2 regions of the Pseudomonas sp. KH_046_1 genome follow, and region 2 is predicted to be linked to the other one. Evidence: riboswitches for the same ligand, from Rfam matches in the RefSeq annotation. Region 2 holds a riboswitch; the other holds the start of a gene.
What was found. Region 2 has a riboswitch for cobalamin ahead of AC3IT9_RS15670 (CbtB domain-containing protein). Riboswitches for the same ligand answer to the same signal wherever they lie in the genome.

Region 1 (9,540 bases), 1.6 Mb from region 2:
GAGCCCGGTGCCAGGCCCGGTCAAATGCACCACCGGGCAATCGAGCAGCGCGCACGCCAGGGCGCTGGCGGCGGTGGTGTTACCGATGCCCATTTCGCCACCGATAAACAACTGTGCACCGCTGGCGATTGCCCGCAGCACGCTGTCACGGCCGGCCTGCAAGGCGAGTTGCCCCTGGGCCTGGGTCATGGCCGGTCCCTGTACAAAATTTGCCGTGCCCGGGCCGACGTTCAGGTGGCGTACACCCGGCAGGCTCAGCGACGGCGTTACCGTGCCAAGGTCAACCACTTCTAGGGAAGCGCCCAGTTGCCGCGCCAATACGCTGATCGCCGCACCACCGCTGACGAAGTTGAGCAGCATCTGCCCGGTCACTTCCTGGGGAAACGCCGACACGCCCTCGGCGACGACGCCGTGGTCACCGGCAAAAATCGCGATCCACACCTGCTCCAGACTCGGCTTGACCCGCCCCTGCAAACCCGCCAGCTGCACCGCCAGCGCTTCCAGCTGCCCGAGGGAGCCGGCCGGCTTGGTCAGTTGCTGTTGCCGCGCCTGGGCCTGTTCGACCACTTGGGTATCGACCGGCTTGCACGGGTTCAGCCACCAGGATTGAGTCATAACGCAGTTCCTTTCAGAGTCAGGGGCAGGCCGGCGACGGTCAGGACGACACGCTGACAACGCTCAGCCAGAGCTTGATGCAGCCAACCGGCTTCATCGACATAGCGGCGAGTCAATTCGCCCAGCGGCACGACACCCATTCCGGTCTCGTTGCTGACAAAAATGATTTCACCCGGCAGCGACGCCAGGCATTCGAGCAGAGCATCACGCTCGGCGTGCAAGCGCTCGGCATCGTCAAGCATCAGCAGATTGGTCAGCCACAGGGTCAGGCAATCCACCAGCAGGCAGCGCTCGGCACGGGCGGTTTCACGCAGCACCCGGGCCAGCTCCACCGGTTCTTCGATCAATGCCCATTCGGCAGGACGACGGGCGCGGTGATGGGCCACCCGCTCGCTCATTTCGCCATCCAGTGGCTGGCTGGTGGCGATGTAGGTGACGGCCAGGGCGCTGTCGATGGCGAGCTTTTCAGCCAGGCGACTCTTGCCGGAGCGGGCGCCGCCGAGGATCAGTTGGAGCATGGTTGTTTCCTTGAAATCTTCGGTGAGGCGACTGGCCCCTTCGCGGGCAAGCCCGCTCCCACAGGGTTACGAGGTTTACTCAAATTTCCTGATCAACCCAAATCTCTGTGGGAGCGGGCTTGCCCGCGATGAGGCCATGGCAGGCGCCTTATATCCCACAGAGCTGCCGCAACAACCCGGTATCCAGATGCTTCTCCACCAGATCCGCCAACCGCTCGATATCACGCTCGCGCAAGCCGTGATAATCCACGTCCTGCACCTCCTGCAAACCCGCCCAGCGCAGCAGCGCACTGCACGCCGCCGGCGATTCGAACAGCCCGTGCAGGTAAGTGCCGAAAATCTGCCCGTCAGCACTTTGCGCACCATCACAGCGGCCGTCATCCAGTTGCACGGCGGCGTTTTCCAGAGCGGGTCCGGTGGTTACTCCGGCATGAATTTCATAACCCGCCACCGGCGCGTCTTCCAGCGCCAGGCGACCACGCACATTGCGCAACTGCTTCTCTTGTTCGAGCTCGGTCTGGAACGCCAGCAGCCCCAAACCGGCACTGGAACCCGGCGCACCTTCGAGGCCCAGCGGGTCATGTACCTGTTCACCAAGCATCTGCAGGCCGCCACAGATCCCCAGCAGTTTCCCGCCGTAACGCAGATGCCGGGCAATGGCGGTGTCCCAGCCGTTGGCCCGCAGGTACGCGAGGTCGCTGCGCACACTTTTCGAGCCGGGAAGGATGATCAGGTCGGCGGACGGAATCGCCTGGCCGGGGCCGATGAATTGCAGGTCCACTTGCGGGTGCAGGCGCAGCGGATCGAAATCGGTGTGATTGCTGATGCGCGGCAGCACCGGCACCACCACCTTCAGCACCTGTTCGGCTTTATCGGCCTGGCGTTGATCGATGCCGTCCTCGGCCTCCAGGTGCAGGTCCATTACGTACGGCAGCACGCCGATCACCGGTTTGCCGGTGCGCTCTTCGAGCCAGTCGAGACCGGGTTGCAGCAACGCGATGTCGCCACGAAAACGATTGATGACGAAGCCTTTGACCCGCGCCTGTTCGCTCGGCGACAGCAGTTCGAGGGTGCCCACCAGATGGGCGAAAACCCCGCCGCGATTGATATCGGCGATCAGCAGCACCGGGCAATCCACCGCTTCGGCAAAGCCCATGTTGGCAATGTCGCCGGCGCGCAGATTGATTTCCGCCGGCGAGCCCGCGCCCTCGACCATCACCAGCGGATACGCCGCGCTCAAGCGCTCGTGGGAGACCAGCACCGCTTGCATGGCGATGGATTTGTAGTCGTGATAGGCGACGGCATTCATGGTCGTGACGGCGCGGCCATGGATGATCACCTGGGCACCGGTGTCACTGTTGGGCTTGAGCAACACCGGGTTCATGTCGGTGTGCGGCTCAAGGTTCGCGGCCTGGGCCTGTACCGCCTGGGCGCGGCCGATCTCGCCACCGTCGGCGGTCACCGCACTGTTGAGGGCCATGTTCTGCGGCTTGAACGGCACCACCCTGACGCCTTGGCGGGTGGCCCAACGGCACAGCGCGGTGACCAGCGTGCTTTTACCGGCATCCGATGTGGTGCCCTGCACCATCAGCGTGGTCATTGGTTTTCCTTGGCGAAATCGTCGAACGCCTGTGCCAGTCGTACCCAGGCGATTTCGTCACCGGGCAAGCCGAATCGCAGGCTGCTGTTGTGCGTGAACAACCGCAGGAGAATGCCGCGCCGGGCCATGAACTCATGCAGTGCTTCGGCGCGCTCGGTGATCAACCACTGGAACAGCGCACAGCCGCCCTGGGGCTCGAAGCCGTACTGCTCCAGCAACGACGCAAGGCGCTCACTGGCCTCTTCGGTGCGCACCCGTTGCCGCGTATGCCCCTCGGTATCGCGCAGGCAGGCCTGGCCCACTACCCGGGTTGCCCCGCTCACGGCCCAGGGCCCCACTTGTTCAGCCAGCAACTTGAGTAACTTGCGCTCGGCCAGTACAAACCCCAGGCGCACACCGGCCAGGCCGAAAAACTTGCCAAAGGAGCGCAAGACGATCAGCCCGACTTGATGGGCAAACGGCGCCAGGCTCAGTTGCGGCGTGTTATCCATGAACGCTTCGTCTACCACCAGCCAGCCACCGCGCTGGGCCAGCCGCGCGTGCCAGTCGAGCAGGCGACTGGGGGTGAGGCTCAGGCCTGTGGGGTTATTCGGATTGACCACCACCAGCACATCGAAACTGTCGATAAAGAAGTCGACTTCCTGCTCCAGCACTTCACGCACGATGTAGCCGTTGCGACGCCACGCCTCGGCGTGCTCGGCATAACAGGGTGACAGCACGCCGACCTTGCCCGCCCGACGCAATCGCGGCAGCAGTTGAATCGCCATTTGCGAGCCGGCCACCGGCAATACCTGCAAGGTGCCGTAGTAATCGCAGGCGGCCTGCTCCAGACCGTCGTCCGTCTCCGGCAAACGGGCCCAGGCCCGCAGCGGAATATCCGGCACCGGGAACGGCCAGGGCGCAAGGCCCGTGGACAGGTCCAGCCAGTCGGCTTCATCTATGCCGTATTCGAGCGCCGCCTTGCGCAATCGCCCACCGTGCTCAAGCATAAAATTCGGCCCCCAGGCAAAGAATCAGCAGCCATAACCATACCCCGCGCTGGACCAATTGCCAGCCCCGGTCAATGGAGTCGGCATCCGCCGGCACGCCTTCGCCCAACTGTGGACGCTGATGCAGTTCGCCGTGATAAATCGCCGCCCCGCCCAATTCGACGCCAAGGGCACCCGCCCCTGCCGCCATCACCGGACCGGCGTTCGGGCTGTCCCAGGTCGGACCCTGGGTGCGCCAGCATTTCAACGCCAACCGGGTTTTGCCCAGCAACGCGTAAGTCAGTGCCACCAGGCGCGCAGGAATGTAATTGAGCACGTCGTCGACCTTCGCCGCCGCCCAGCCGAACCGTTCGAAGCGTTCATTGCGATAACCCCACATCGCATCCAGCGTATTGCTCAGGCGGTAGAGCACCACGCCCGGCGCGCCGGCCACGGCAAACCAGAACAACGCCGCAAATACTGCATCGCTACCGTTCTCCAGTACCGACTCGGTAGCGGCCCGGGCGACTTCGGTCTCATCCAGATCACTGGTTTTACGGCTGACCAGATAACTCACGCGTTTGCGTGCTTCATCAAGATCACCGCCGCGCAGGGCCTTGGCCACAGGCGTGACATGCTCACCGAGGCTGCGCATGCCGAGGGCGCAATAGAGCGCGAGGATCTCGACGATCCAGCCGACATAGGGCGCCCAGGAAAATGCCGTGGCCAACAGCGTCAGCGGCAACACGGCGATCACCCACGCGGTGACGCCATGACTGCGCCAGCCGCGACCGCCGCCGTTGAAACGTTGCTCGATGCGCTCGGCAAAACGGCCGAACGCCACCAGCGGATGCCAGCGTTTGGGTTCACCCAGCAGCGCATCCAGCGCAACCGCGGCGACACTCAACAACGCCACACTCATTGACTCACTCCCCAATAGTTTTCATACAGCAATTCATGCAGCGGACGCGCCTGTGCCCAGCCTTCGAGCACCAGCATCGGCGCCGGGTAGAACTCCCTCACCGGTCCCAGGCACAGCACCGCCAGTGGCTTGGCTCCCGGTGGCAGCCTCAACAGGTCCGCCAGTGCCTGTGGTTCGAACAGCGACACCCAGCCCATGCCCAGACCTTCGGCGCGGGACGCCAGCCACAGGTTCTGGATCGCACAGGACAAAGAAGCCATGTCCATTTCCGGTAAGGTGCGGCGACCGAAGATATGCTGCTCGCGGTCGTCCATCAGTGCCGCGACCAGAACCTCGGCGCAATCGTTGATGCCTTCGACCTTGAGCTTCATGAACTCATCGCTGCGCTCGCCGAGGGCTTCGGCGGTGCGGATGCGCTCTTCTTCCACCAGGGCCTGGATTTGCCCGCGCAAGGCGCGATCGCTGATGCGGATGAAGCGCCAAGGCTGCATCAGGCCGACACTGGGAGCCTGGTGTGCGGCTTCGAGCAGGCGCCGCAGCAATTCGGGCTCGACGGTGCCGCCGCTGAAGTGGCGCATGTCGCGGCGCTCGGCGATGGCGCGATAGACCGCTGCGCGTTCGGCTTCAGAGAATGCGTTGTCGCTCATGGCCTTTTCGCGAGCAAGCCCGCTCCCACATTTGAAGGTGAGCAGCCTGAAGAAACGCAATCCCCTGTGGGAGCGGCGGTGCGACGATTCGACTTGCTCGCGAAGGCGGCTTCAAGGTCCGGCGCAAACAACGCGGCAATCGCCGAAGGGTTCGACGGAAAATAAAAGTGCACATAGGAGGCAGTCATCCGCCCATCACGGTAGACCGCCTCCGCTCCGCGCCCGCCGTTAGGGCTCAAGCCACGGGCAATCGGCGCCAGTTCAGTGGTGGTCAACGAATGGTGATAGGTGTGCCCGCGCAGCAAACCTTCCGGCAATTCCACCGCTTGCAACGCCAGCGCTGCCAGACGCTTTTGCATGACCGCATCACCGGCCAGCAAGCCAACCAGTTCGGCGCGAGCGCCCTCGACATCAGTCAGGGAATCGAGCAGATACAGCATGCCGCCACACTCGGCGAGCAAGGGTTTGCCTGCCCGGTGGTGGGCGCGGATCGCGTCGAGCATCGCGGTGTTTTGCGCCAGCGCGAGATGGTGCAGCTCCGGGTAACCGCCCGGCAGATACAGGCTGTCCGCCTCCGGCAACGCTCGGTCGCGGATCGGCGAGAAGAACGACAACTCGGCACCCATCGCCCGCAGCAGATCCAGGCTCGCGCCGTAGGTGAACGCAAAGGCTTCATCACGGGCGACGGCAATGCGCACACCAGCCAGCAGCGGCTCGACCGCGATGACATCAGGGGCGGCGAACTCGACCGCCGGCGGCAGCGCGACCTCGCAACTGCTGGCCAGGGCATCGGCTGCCGCATCGAGGCGCAGGTCGAGATCGTTCAACTCACTGGCCTGCACCAGCCCCAGGTGCCGGCTCGGCAATTCGATCCCGGTTTCCCGGGACAGCGCGCCGTACCAGCGCAAACCTTCAGTCAGGCTACCTTCGAGCAGTTGCGCGTGGCGCAGCGTGCCGACACGATTGGCCAGCACGCCGGCGAATGGCAAGTCCGGCTGATAACGCGCCAGCCCCAGAGCCAATGCGCCGAAGGTCTGGGCCATGGCGGTGCCATCGATCACCCCCAGCACCGGCACACCGAAATGCCGCGCCAGATCGGCGCTCGACGGCGTACCGTCGAACAGCCCCATGACGCCTTCGATCAGGATCAGATCCGCTTCAGCAGCGGCTTCCCACAGCAACCGGCGACTCTCCTGCTCGCCGACCATCCACATGTCCAGTTGATACACCGGCGCACCACTGGCGCGTTCGAGAATCATCGGATCGAGAAAGTCGGGGCCGCACTTGAACACACGGACCTTGCGCCCCTGATTGCGATGCAATCGGGCCAGCGCTGCGGTGACGGTGGTCTTGCCCTGGCCGGAAGCCGGCGCGGCAATCAGTACCGCCGGACAGTGCCGAGGCTGACTCACAATTCGACGCCTTTCTGCGCTTTGATCCCGGCTTGAAAGGCGTGTTTGATCACACCCATTTCGGTGACGGTGTCGGCCATCTCGATCATTTCCGGCTTGGCGGCACGACCGGTGACCACCACGTGTTGCATCGGTGGCCGGGCCTGCAAGTCGCTGAGCACCTGATCGAGATCGAGGTAGCCGTGCTTGAGGGCGATGTTCAGTTCATCCAGCACCACCAGACCGATGGATGGATCGCGCAGCAGTTCCCGGGACACCGCCCAGGCGGCTTCGGCGGCGGCGATGTCGCGCTGGCGGTCCTGGGTTTCCCAGGTAAAACCTTCACCCATCACATGAAAACGCACCTGCTCGGGAAAGCGCCGGAAGAACAACTCTTCGCCCGTGCTGTTGCGGCCCTTGATGAACTGCACTACGCCGCACTGCATGCCGTGCCCCATGGCGCGGGCGAGCATACCGAAGGCCGAACTGCTCTTGCCCTTACCGTTGCCGGTCAGCACCAGCAGCAGGCCACACTCGTTCGGGGAATTGGCGATGCGCTCGTCGATCACGGCTTTTTTGCGCTGCATGCGCGCCAGGTGGCGTTCGTCACGATCGGGGGTATCAGTCATGGGGGAGCTCTCCGTTGAGGCAGGAATAACGGCGGGCAGGCACAAGAATAGAAGGCAAAAAGCCTGGCATCGCCCACCGTGATGCCGCTGGATGAATCAGGCCGGTCTCCGGGCTCATGAGTGGCGCGGGGCCGGACCGTGCGCCTTCCCGCATCAAATCGACACAGTGGCATCACACACAGTTTTCACTCATTTACCGTTGCGGGGGCAGCGCCGGAATTGCGGGCCTTCGACCAACAGAAGGACTCACTCACCGGCTTCCCTGTTTCACTCTGTCGACCCAAGCCACAGAGCACCTGAAACAAGCCGCGAAGGTTAGAGGGTTGGGGGTGGAGCGTCAATTAAAGCCGGGAGGCGATCGACCGAATAGCTGCCGTCAATCAATAAACTGACGTCAATCTTGTGCCACGCTCTCAGCAGTGATATCAAAGAGCCACAACCTCACAACACAACAACAAGGGTGAGCCCATGCAAGGCATGATCATCAGCAATCCAAAGCTGGAATTCCTGCGCCCGGTGCTCGAGCGCTGGTTCGAATGCATCGACCGTTACAACGCCGTCCGCGGTGATGGCGACACACCGTACTGGCACGACGAAAAGGCCAATCTCGGACTGCTGTCTGCCGCCGCCTGGATGGCCGAGATGGTCACGCTGCAACAAACGCCCACCCGTAAGCAGACCGAAGAAGGCGAACGCAACAGCCGCGCCGACCTGCTCCTGGCCTCGCCCGAAACCCGCGCCTACATCCAGACCAGCCAGCGCTGGCCACGGGTCAACAGCCTCAACCTGTCCCAGGCCTTGCTCGACATCGCCAGCGATGCGAAGCGCCTGAGCCACGCCAGCGACCTGAAACTCGGCTGCCTGTTCGTCGCCCCGCAAAAAGCCCAGCAGGGCGCCACACCGGAAGAACTCCAGGACATGGTCGACGACCTGCAAAAGGAACACAGCTGCGCTGTAGCCTGGTATTTCCCTTATGCCTACCGCAAGTTGCGCAACGAAGCCGGCAACTATCACCCCGGCATTGCGGTGCTGTTCAAGGAAGCCCGCGGCTGAGGGTTGAACCATCGCACGACAACACTTCTCTATGATTAGAACAAGGCATTCATAGGGAAGACCAGCATGCGCACGCCCCCGCTCGTTCTCGTTATCGCGCTTGGCGCAGGGCTCGCCGCTTGTGGCGAGACCTCCCGCCTGCAAGTCTCCGACGGTACCGGCCCGTCACCCCGACTACCAGAACCCAACAAGACACTGGTTCCGACCGTGAACATCGCCCCGGCCATCGGCTGGCCACAGGGTGCGAAACCCGTCGCCGCCACGGGCACTCAAGTGGCCGCTTTTGCCGAAGACCTGGATCACCCGCGCTGGCTTTATGTGCTGCCCAATGGCGACGTGTTGGTAGCGGAAACCAGTGCACCACCCAAACCCGAAGACGGTAAAGGCATTCGCGGCTGGGTGATGAAGAAAGTCATGGGCCGTGCCGGAGCCAGGGTGCCCAGCGCCAACCGCATCACCTTGCTGCGCGACAAGGACCACGATGGCGTCGCGGAAACCCGCACGGTGCTTCTGCAAAACCTCAACTCGCCCTTTGGCATGACCCTGGTCGGCAATGACCTGTATGTGGCCGACACGGATCGTCTGCTGCGCTTTCACTATGAAAGTGGCGATACGCAGATCAAGTCGCCGCCGGTCAAGGTTGTCGACCTGCCGGGCGGCCCGCTGAACCACCACTGGACGAAAAACGTCATCGCCAGCAAGGACGGCAGCAAGCTGTACGTCACCGTGGGTTCCAACAGCAACGTCGCCGAAAACGGCATGGACAAGGAAGAAGGTCGCGCAGCGATCTGGGAAGTGGATCGTGCCACCGGCCAGCAGCGGATCTTCGCCTCCGGCCTGCGCAACCCCAATGGCATGGCCTGGGAACCGCACAGTGGCGCGCTGTGGACCGCGGTCAACGAACGGGATGAAATCGGCAGTGACCTGGTACCGGACTACATCACTTCGGTGAAGGACGGCGCTTTTTATGGCTGGCCGTACAGTTACTACGGCCAGCACGTCGATATTCGCGTCGAGCCGCAAAACCCGGATCTGGTGGCCAAGGCTATCGCCCCGGACTACGCCGTCGGCCCGCACACGGCATCACTGGGCCTGGCCTTCGCCGAAAACAGCAAGCTGCCGCCGCCCTTCACCCAAGGGGCATTCATCGGGCAGCACGGCTCATGGAACCGCAACCCCCACAGTGGCTACAAAGTG
Region 2 (9,540 bases):
CCCAGCACCCGACCCACCAGAATTAACGCCGTACGGCGAAAGCCCTTGGCTTCAACTTTTTCGGCAATATCCTCAAGCGTTCCCACCACCCAATCCTGATCCGGCCAGCTCGCGCGGTGAACCACCGCAATCGGGCAATCGGCGCCGTAATGGGGCAGCAGTTCCTCAACGATCTTCGCCAGGTGATTGACCCCCAAGTGAATCGCCATGGTCGCGCCGTGCTGCGCCAGGCTGGAGAATTCCTCCCCAGGTGGCATGGCGGTTTTGTCGGCGTAGCGCGTCAGGATGACGCTTTGCGAAATGTCCGGCAGCGTAAGTTCCGCACCCAAAAGCGCTGCGCAAGCGGCTGTGGCCGTCACGCCAGGTACGATTTCGAACGCAATGCCCAGCTCGCGCAGATAGCGAATCTGCTCGCCAATGGCGCCATACAGGCTCGGATCGCCGGAGTGCACCCGGGCCACATCCTGGCCTTTGGCGTGGGCGCTCTTGATCAGGTCGATGATCTGTTCCAGATGCAGTTCGGCGCTGTTGACCACCTGTTCGGCACAATGACCTTCCAGTACGGCGGCAGGCACCAGAGAGCCGGCATAAATGATCACCGGGCAGCTGCGAATCAGCCGCTGGCCCTTGACGGTAATCAGTTCGGGGTCGCCGGGACCTGCGCCAATGAAGTAGACGGTCATCGTCGGTTCCTGTGGGAAAAAAGGGGCTGAACAGGGCTTCAGATGAAGAATGTTCATGATCAAAGGCGGGGATTATCGGTTTTTTACGCAGCGCCGGCCAATGCAAGTGTTGCCTGGGCGTATTTTTGCCGTGGAATCAGCAGTTTTGCCGGGGCCTGGGCCAGTTGTTCCGCCAGGGCCAGTGCGGCGCTTTCCGCCACGCCGTAGCAACCGGTGCGTTCAAACGCTATTTGCGATTGATGACTGAGTTGCGGTTCATAAGCGGCCAGTTGTTCACTGCTGAAATACATCAATTCCAGACCAAGCTGCTGAGCCAGTTCGATCAGCGCAGGTTCGTCGCGCTTCGAATCGATGCTGGCCAGCGCCTTGATTTCATGACGAGCAATCTGGTGTGCCTCCAGCGCCTGATCGAGCAGCGCCAGCAACGTGCTGACAGGGCAGCCTCGCTGGCAGCCCAGGCCGACCACCAGGGTCGGCGCTGTGCTGACGTCAGTCATGCGTGGTATTGGCCATCGCTTTTGCGACGGAACAACCAGGCGCTGATCAGGCCCAAGGCCAGCCAGAACGCCACGTTGGTCAGTTGCGAAGCGATTTTGAACTGGGTTTCCAGCGCCTCTGGAGCAAGCATCGAATGCACTTGCGGTTGTGGTGCGCCAATCACATGGGGAACGGCGAGGATCGCCGCACCGAGGACTTTCATCAGCCAGTGCCGGCTGAACACGATCAGCGCGATACCGACGGCGGTGGAGGCGGCGGTACCGATCCACCACAGTTGCCGTTGTGCCAGATCGGCGGCGGCAGTGCCTGGCAGTTCAGGTGGCAGGCCGAGGGTCGGCGCGAGCACGAACGTCGCATAACCGGCCAGGCCCCAGAGCAGGCCCTGGGAGGTTTTGGTCGGCGCACGCAAGGTGTACAGGCCGGCCAGCATCAGGGCGAAACCGACGGCCACCACCAGGTTGCCACCGGTGGTCGACAGCACGCGCTGCCAGCCGTCTTCCGGCTCCCAGGCTTGTGCATCGTGGGTATGGGCAGCCATCGCACCGTCGGCGTGTTCATGCATTTCAACAGCGGCCGGTTCGGTTTTTTCGTAGGTCTCGGCCTGCAAAATCAGCGGAGCGACCCAGAAGCTTTGCAGCAGGGTCAGCAACAGGGCGGCCAACAGCCCGGTGAAACCTGCGGTTTGCGCAATACGCTTGATCATGTCGACAGCTCTCAATGGCACGGGAACGCGGAGCTGTGACGGGTATCGTGGGCGGCGTTGTGCACCGCTTCGATGTGCGAGAAACCGGCGAAATACACAAGGCAAGCGCCCAGGATCGACGCGCAGACGGCGACGGTCAGACGTTGGGTCAGGGTTGAGGTGGTGCTCGCGGATGTGTGTTCGGCGCTGCTGATGATCGACATGGCGTTTCCCTCTGGTCTGTCAGCGGGGAATAAGAGCGCATGCAAAAACCCGCACGACCCGGCGCGCAAGGTTTCAAACAGCGCCCGCCCACCGCGGGTTTGTTGGTTCAGTGACCGTACTGGTCACTTTGTGTTGCGGGCCGGTCTCCGGGCTCACGAGGGGCAAAGGCTTGGGCCTGAACCTGAAAACATCACCTTCCCATGTCGCAATGGCACAGTGGATCTGATGCTTCGCTCGCTTACCGTTGCGGGGGCAGCACCGGACTGACATGGCTTAAGAGTAAAGCACATGATTCACCGGTTTCCCGTTTCACCCTGTGAAGGGCACCCGTAACAAGGTGTGTAGGAGAGCATGGGCGGGGGTTTGGCGTCAATTGGCAAGGGTTCTCAACTGAAGACCGAGTCGCCTTCATCGCGAGCAAGCTCGCTCCCACATTGGAACGCGGTCATCTGTGGGAGCGAGCTTGCTTGCGATGGGGCCAGTGAGGGCACCACAAGACATTGACCCGCCCCAATACCATGCGTAGCCTTGCGCTTTCGAGGTTCTTCGGCGTTTGCCGAAGCTAAGAAGGGAACGCGGTCGATGCCGCGGCTGCCCCCGCAACTGTGAACGGTGATGTTCGTTGCCACGCCACTGCAGGCTCAATCCATGAGGCCGGCGGGAAGGCGCAGCGAATGCCAGGCTCAAGGCCGGCACACCGTCAGCCAGGAGACCTGCCTCGTCACAGATTCTCACTTTCAACCGGGCGGGGTGATCCGGTGGCGAACTCTCTCAGGCACGCGTGTCCGCGTTGCCGGTCGTCGTCCCGTATGCCCGCCACATTAGCCATAGGGCATCCGATGAAAACACTGGCCAAACTCCCCGTCACCATCGTTACCGGCTTTCTCGGCTCGGGTAAAACCACGCTGCTGCGGCACATGCTCGACAACGCCCAGGGTCGCCGCATCGCGGTGATCGTCAACGAATTTGGCGAGTTGGGCATCGACGGCGAAATCCTCAAGCAGTGCTCCATCGGTTGCACCGAAGAAGAAGCCAACGGCCGTGTCTATGAGCTGGCCAACGGCTGCCTGTGCTGCACCGTCCAGGAAGAATTCTTCCCGGTGATGCGCGAACTGGTGGCCCGTCGCGGCGATCTGGACCACATTCTCATCGAAACGTCCGGCCTGGCGCTGCCCAAGCCGCTGGTGCAGGCCTTCCAGTGGCCGGAAATCCGCAGTGCCTGCACGGTGGATGCAGTGATCACCGTGGTCGACAGCCCGGCCGTGGCCGCCGGCACCTTCGCCGCGTTCCCGGATCAGGTCGACGCCCAGCGCAAGCTCGACCCGAACCTGGACCACGAATCGCCGCTGCACGAACTGTTCGCCGACCAATTGGCCAGCGCCGACCTGGTGATCCTCAACAAAGCCGACCTGATCAACCCGGCGGACCTGGCCCGTGTGCGCCTGGAAGTCGCCGAGGAATTGCCGCCAGCGGTGAAAATCATCGAAGCCAGCAGCGGTCGCCTGCCGCTGGACGTGCTGATCGGCCTGGGGGCCGGCTCCGAAGAACACATCGACAGCCGTCACAGCCACCACGACCATCATCACGATGGCGACGACGATCATGACGACCACGATCACGACGCCTTCGATTCGATCTCCATCGAACTGCCGCAAGCCGACGAAAGCCTGCTGCTGGACGCGCTGACCCAACTGGTGGTCCAGCACGGCATCCTGCGGGTCAAGGGTTTTGCGGCGATCCCCAACAAGCCGATGCGCCTGCTGATCCAGGGCGTGGGCACGCGTTTCGACAAGCACTTCGACCGCCAGTGGGGCGCTGAAGAAGCGCGAGTCACCCGCCTGGTGCTGATCGGCCAGGAACTGGACGCCACTGTTCTCGAAGCGCAATTGCGCGCCGCGCTCAGCGTGTAAGCCATGCACCTGCTCAGGACCCAACCCGGCGGTTTCGTGTCGGATGACAACATTGCCGACCTTGGACAAACCCCCGCCGAGTTGGTGGTCCTGTGCAGCGGCGATTCCAGCCTGGCGCTGCTCGCCGAAGCGGCGCAGCAATTGCCCGACGATTACCCGAGCGTGCGCCTGGCCAACCCGATGCAGGTGCAGAACCATGCCTCGGTCGACTTGTACGTCGATGAAGTGCTGCGTCACGCCAGGGTGATCCTGATTTCGCTGCACGGTGGCATCGCCTATTGGCGTTACGGCATCGAGCGCCTGGTCGAACTGTCGCAGCGCGGCGTGCAGGTGATTCTGGTGCCGGGTGATGATCGCCCGGACCCGGAGCTCAGTGACCTGAGCACCGTCGGTGCAGAAGATCGCGACCGGCTCTGGCAGTTTCTGCGCCAGGGCGGCATGGGCAATGCCCTCGATTTCTTCCGCTGTCTGGCCAACCGCTGGCTGGCGCGTGATTACACCTGGGGCGAGCCGCAAACCCTGCCACGCACGGCGATTTACCATCCGCACAAACATTCGGCCGCACTGAGCGACTGGCAGGCCGACTGGCACGCCGATCAACCGGTGGCGGCGGTGTTGTTTTACCGCTCGCATTTGCAAGCGGCGAACACGGCTTTCATTGATGTTTTTTGCCAACGCTTGCAGGCCGCGGGGTTGAATCCGTTGCCGATCGCGCTGGCCAGTCTGAAAGAGCCCGGTTGTCTTTGCGTGGTCGAGGACTGGCTGGATGAGGCCAGCGTCTCGGTGATCCTGAACACCACCGGCTTCGCCCAATCCAGTCCTGAAGCACCGCATCTGCGCCCGTTTCGCCGCAATATTCCGGTGATCCAGGCGATCTGCGCCCAGGACAACGAGCCCGGTTGGCGCGCCAGCGAACAGGGCCTCGGCCCTCGAGACCTGGCGATGCACATAGCCTTGCCGGAGCTGGACGGACGCATCATCAGCCGCCCGATCAGTTTCAAGGACCTGGCGTGGCGCAGTGAGCGCAGTCAGTCGGATGTGGTCTGCTACCGGCCACAACCGGAACGCATGGATTTCGTTGCCGAACTGGCGCAGCGCTGGGTCGATCTGGCGCGGGTGCTCAATGCGGAAAAACGCATTGCCTTGATTCTCGCCAATTACCCGACCCGCGACGGTCGCATCGGCAACGGCGTCGGCCTCGATACCCCGGCCGCCGCGCTGAATATCCTGCGGGCGCTGCATGCCGAAGGTTATCCATTGCCGGCTGAATTGCCGGACAGCGGCACCGCGCTGATCCAGCAGTTGCTGGGTGGCGTCAGCAACGATCTCGAGACCCTCGACCTGCGTCCGTGCCAGCAAAGCCTGGGGATGGATGACTATCTGGCGATGTTCAACGCCCTGCCCGAAGCCAACCGCGCAGCGGTGCTCGAACGTTGGGGCGCGCCGGAAAGCGATCCGATGTGTCGCAGCGGACGGATGATGATCGCCGGCCTGCGTTTTGGCCTGACCTTCGTCGGCATTCAGCCGGCCCGTGGTTATCAGGTCGACCCGAGCGCGGTGTATCACGACCCGGACCTGGTGCCGCCGCACGGCTATCTGGCGTTCTACTTCTGGCTGCGCAACACCTACGGCGCCCATGGCGTGATCCACGTCGGCAAGCATGGCAACCTCGAATGGCTGCCGGGCAAGGGCGTCGGGCTGTCGGAACATTGCTGGCCAGATGCTTTGCTCGGGCCGCTGCCGAACATCTATCCGTTCATCGTCAACGACCCGGGCGAGGGCGCCCAGGCCAAGCGGCGCACCCAGGCGGTGATCATCGATCACCTGATGCCACCGCTGACCCGCGCCGAAACCTACGGCCCGCTGCGCAACCTCGAACTGTTGGCCGACGAATATTACGAAGCGCAGCTGCTCGATCCGCGCCGCGCCCGAGAGTTGCAGCGCGATATCCTGCAACTGGTGCGTGACACCCACATCGACCGAGAACTGCAGCTGGACGAACAACTCGACAGTGATGCCGACGCGGCGATCTGGTTGCCGCGACTCGACACTTACCTGTGCGACTTGAAAGAGTCGCAGATCCGCGACGGCCTGCATGTGTTCGGCGAATCGCCCACCGGGCGTTTGCGTATCGACACCTTGCTGGCGTTGTTGCGCATTCCACGGGGCGATGGCCGGGGCGCGCAGTCGAGTCTGCTGCGGGCACTGGCCAAGGCCTTCGTGTTGGGCTTCGACCCGCTCGATTGTGCGCTGGCCGAACCGTGGACAGGGCCTCGTCCCGAACCACTTTTGCTTATCAGCGACGAGACTTGGCGCACGGCGGGCGATACCCGCGAGCGCCTGGAGTTGTTCGCCGCGCAGTTGATTTCGGACGCGTTGAACAGCCCCTGTGGGAGCGGGCTTGCTCGCGAAAGCGGTGGGTCAATCGACATAAATGTTGAAGGATCAACCGCTTCGTCGGAACGTCACCCGGAGACAAGCCCGCTCCCACAAGGGGCCGACTGGATCGAGGTGCAAGCCATCATCGATAGCCTGCGCGAGGTGGTCGCCCCACGTCTGGACGCCTGCGGTCCGGCGGAAATGCGCGGATTGCTCGATGCCCTCAGCGGTCGCTTCGTCCCGGCGGGCCCTAGCGGCGCACCGAGTCGTGGTCGCCTGGACGTGCTGCCCACCGGTCGCAACTTCTATTCGGTGGACGTGCGCAACCTGCCGACCACCACGGCGTGGCGTATCGGTTTCCAGTCGGCCAACCTGATTCTCGAACGGCACCTGCAAGACCACGGCGATCATTTGCGCCAGCTCGGTTTGTCGGTGTGGGGCACCGCGACCATGCGCACCGGCGGCGATGACATCGCCCAGGCCATGGCGCTGATGGGTGTGCGTCCAGTCTGGGCGACCGGCAGCCAGCGGGTCGATGACTTCGAGATTTTGCCGCTGAGCCTGCTCGACCGTCCGCGAGTCGATGTGACCTTGCGTGTGTCCGGTTTCTTCCGTGATGCCTTTGCCAATCTGATTCGCTTGTTCGACGCCGCGGTGCAAGCGGTGGCCGACCTCGATGAGCCGGATGACCTCAATCCGTTGGCGGCCAAGGTACGCGCCGAGCGCACAGCCCTGCTGCAGTCAGGGCTCGATGAAGACGCTGCGCGACGTCAGGCCGGCTGGCGGATTTTCGGGGCCAAACCCGGTGCCTACGGCGCAGGCGTGCAGGGCGCTATCGACGGTCGCCTGTGGCAGAGCCGCGAGGACCTGGCCGAGGTCTACCTCAACTGGGGCGGCTACGCTTACGGCGGTTCCGACGAAGGCACCACTGCCCGCGAACAGTTCAGCCAGCGCCTGAGCCAGGTACAGGCGGTGCTGCAAAACCAGGATAACCGCGAGCACGATCTGCTCGACTCCAACGATTACTACCAGTTCCAGGGCGGTATGCTCGCGGCGGTGGAAAGCCTGAAAGGCGAGGCGGCGGCCAGCTATCATGGCGACCACAGCCAGCCGGACCTGCCGAAGATTCGTACCCTGAAGGAAGAGCTGAACCGGGTGATCCGCTCCCGGGCGGCCAATCCGAAGTGGCTCGAAGGCGTTAAACGTCACGGCTACAAAGGCGCGTTCGAAATGGCGGCGACTGTCGACAACCTGTTCGCCTTCGACGCCACCACGCAGTTGATCGACGATCACCAGTACGCGTTGCTGGCCGATGCCTATTTGCTCGACCCGGACACCCGGGATTTTGTCCGCGAACACAATCCCCATGCCTTGCGCGACATGACCGAACGCATGCTCGAGGCGCAACAACGCGGGATGTGGAAGGAGCCCGGCGAGTACCGCGAGGCGCTGGAGAATTTGTTGCTGGATATAGAAGAAGACGGCTAATCACTTCCCTGTGGGAGCGAGCCTGCTCGCGAAGGCGATTTGTCAGCCAACGATGATGGTGGATGTGATGGCCTCATCGCGAGCAGGCTCGCTCCCACAGGGATAAAGGCGACTGTAATTTTTGTAGATAGATCACCGACCAGGACTGAGTATTGAAGATGACCGACACCCCGCATTTCCCGCTCTCCGCCGTGGTCGGCGCCGACGATTTGAAGCTGGCCCTGTACCTGACCGCCATCGACCCGAAAATCGGCGGTGTCCTGATCGAAGGCCCGCGGGGCATGGCCAAGTCGACCCTGGCCCGCGGTCTGGCGGACCTGCTGGCCAGCGGTCAGTTCGTCACCTTGCCGCTGGGCGCCACCGAGGAACGGCTGGTCGGCACCCTCGATCTCGACGCGGCGCTGGGCGAAGGTCGCGCACAGTTTTCCCCCGGCGTACTGGCCAAGGCTGACGGAGGCGTGCTCTATGTCGACGAGGTCAATCTGTTGCCCGATCACCTCGTTGACCTGCTGCTCGATGTGGCCGCCAGCGGCACCAATCTGGTGGAGCGTGACGGTATTTCCCATCGGCATTCGGCGAAGTTCGTGCTGATTGGCACCATGAACCCGGAAGAGGGTGAACTGCGTCCGCAATTGCTTGACCGTTTCGGCTTGAACGTCGCCCTCGGTGGCCACACCGCGCCGGCCGAGCGCGGTCAGATCATCCGCCGTCGCCTGGATTTCGACAGCGATCCGCAAGGTTTCTGCGCTGAATGGGAGTCCGCGCAGGCGTCTCTGCGTGAACGTTGCCAGAACGCACGCAATGCACTGCCGAACATTCCCCTCGACGACCAGGCGCTGGAACACATCACCGAACGCTGCTTTGCCGCCGGCGTCGATGGTTTGCGCGCCGATCTGGTCTGGCTGCGCGCCGCCCGGGCACACGCCGCCTGGCGCGGGGCGAACGCGATCGCCGAGGACGATATCGACGCCGTTGCCGAATTCGCCTTGCGCCATCGTCGCCGCGAGCATTGCGCACCGGCATCTCAGCCATCCCAGGCTGCGCAACCCTCTGCGCCGCAAAACGCCAACCCGAGCGAAGGGCAGGGCCAGTGGGGCGAGTTGCCTGCCCAGGCGCTGGCGGTCGGCGCACGACGTGAAGTGCCGAGCTGGCCAAAAAAGCCCTAGGCATTCGCCCTCGCTCCGTTGCGGGGGCGAATGCCAGACCCCGAGCCGGGCGGCTGGACCACGGTAAACAGGGCAAGCGTCATGCAGCACGCAGCGGCTCGGTCAACTGGCCCGGCACATTGCTCAATGGCCGGCCACGTCAGCGTGACGACCTGTTGTTTCAGCTGCGCACTCGTTCGCCCCATGAACTGTGGCTGGTGATCGTTGATGCCTCTGCTTCGACCCGCCGTCATCAGGCATTGAGCGATGCCAAGGGCTTGCTGGCGCAGTTGTTCGACGATGCCTATCGCCAGCGTGCGCGACTGGCGTTGCTCACGGCCAGCGGTGCTGCACCCAGGTGGCAGGTGCAGGGATTGAAAGCTTCCAGCGGATTACGCCAGTGGCTCGATGGTCTTGGCGCCGGTGGCGGTACGCCGTTGCCGGCGGCATTGGGCGAAGCGGGTCGATGGCTTGCGGCACGGCAAAAGCGTTTTCCGGCGGAGCAGCAGCGGTTGTTGCTGGTGACCGAT

Region 1: another riboswitch for cobalamin. It lies ahead of cobO (cob(I)yrinic acid a,c-diamide adenosyltransferase); the one in region 2 lies ahead of AC3IT9_RS15670 (CbtB domain-containing protein).

The regions. Positions count from the first base shown of each region.
Region 1 covers NZ_CM174481.1:1,797,524-1,807,063, reverse strand. The annotation lists gene cobT (nicotinate-nucleotide--dimethylbenzimidazole phosphoribosyltransferase) at 1-615, opposite strand, end outside; gene cobU (bifunctional adenosylcobinamide kinase/adenosylcobinamide-phosphate guanylyltransferase) at 612-1,133, opposite strand; gene AC3IT9_RS08230 (cobyric acid synthase) at 1,282-2,733, opposite strand; gene cobD (threonine-phosphate decarboxylase CobD) at 2,730-3,722, opposite strand; gene cbiB (adenosylcobinamide-phosphate synthase CbiB) at 3,715-4,623, opposite strand; gene bluB (5,6-dimethylbenzimidazole synthase) at 4,620-5,270, opposite strand; gene AC3IT9_RS08210 (cobyrinic acid a,c-diamide synthase CobB) at 5,267-6,682, opposite strand; gene cobO (cob(I)yrinic acid a,c-diamide adenosyltransferase) at 6,679-7,290, opposite strand; cobalamin riboswitch at 7,373-7,605, opposite strand; gene AC3IT9_RS08200 (hypothetical protein) at 7,759-8,343, shown strand; gene AC3IT9_RS08195 (PQQ-dependent sugar dehydrogenase) at 8,410-9,540, shown strand, end outside.
Region 2 covers NZ_CM174481.1:3,389,207-3,398,746, reverse strand. The annotation lists gene cobM (precorrin-4 C(11)-methyltransferase) at 1-683, opposite strand, end outside; gene AC3IT9_RS15680 (cobalamin biosynthesis protein) at 767-1,180, opposite strand; gene AC3IT9_RS15675 (CbtA family protein) at 1,177-1,884, opposite strand; gene AC3IT9_RS15670 (CbtB domain-containing protein) at 1,896-2,087, opposite strand; cobalamin riboswitch at 2,209-2,434, opposite strand; cobalamin riboswitch at 2,611-2,823, shown strand; gene cobW (cobalamin biosynthesis protein CobW) at 2,928-3,998, shown strand; gene cobN (cobaltochelatase subunit CobN) at 4,002-7,865, shown strand; gene AC3IT9_RS15655 (magnesium chelatase ATPase subunit I) at 8,024-9,031, shown strand; gene AC3IT9_RS15650 (vWA domain-containing protein) at 9,151-9,540, shown strand, end outside.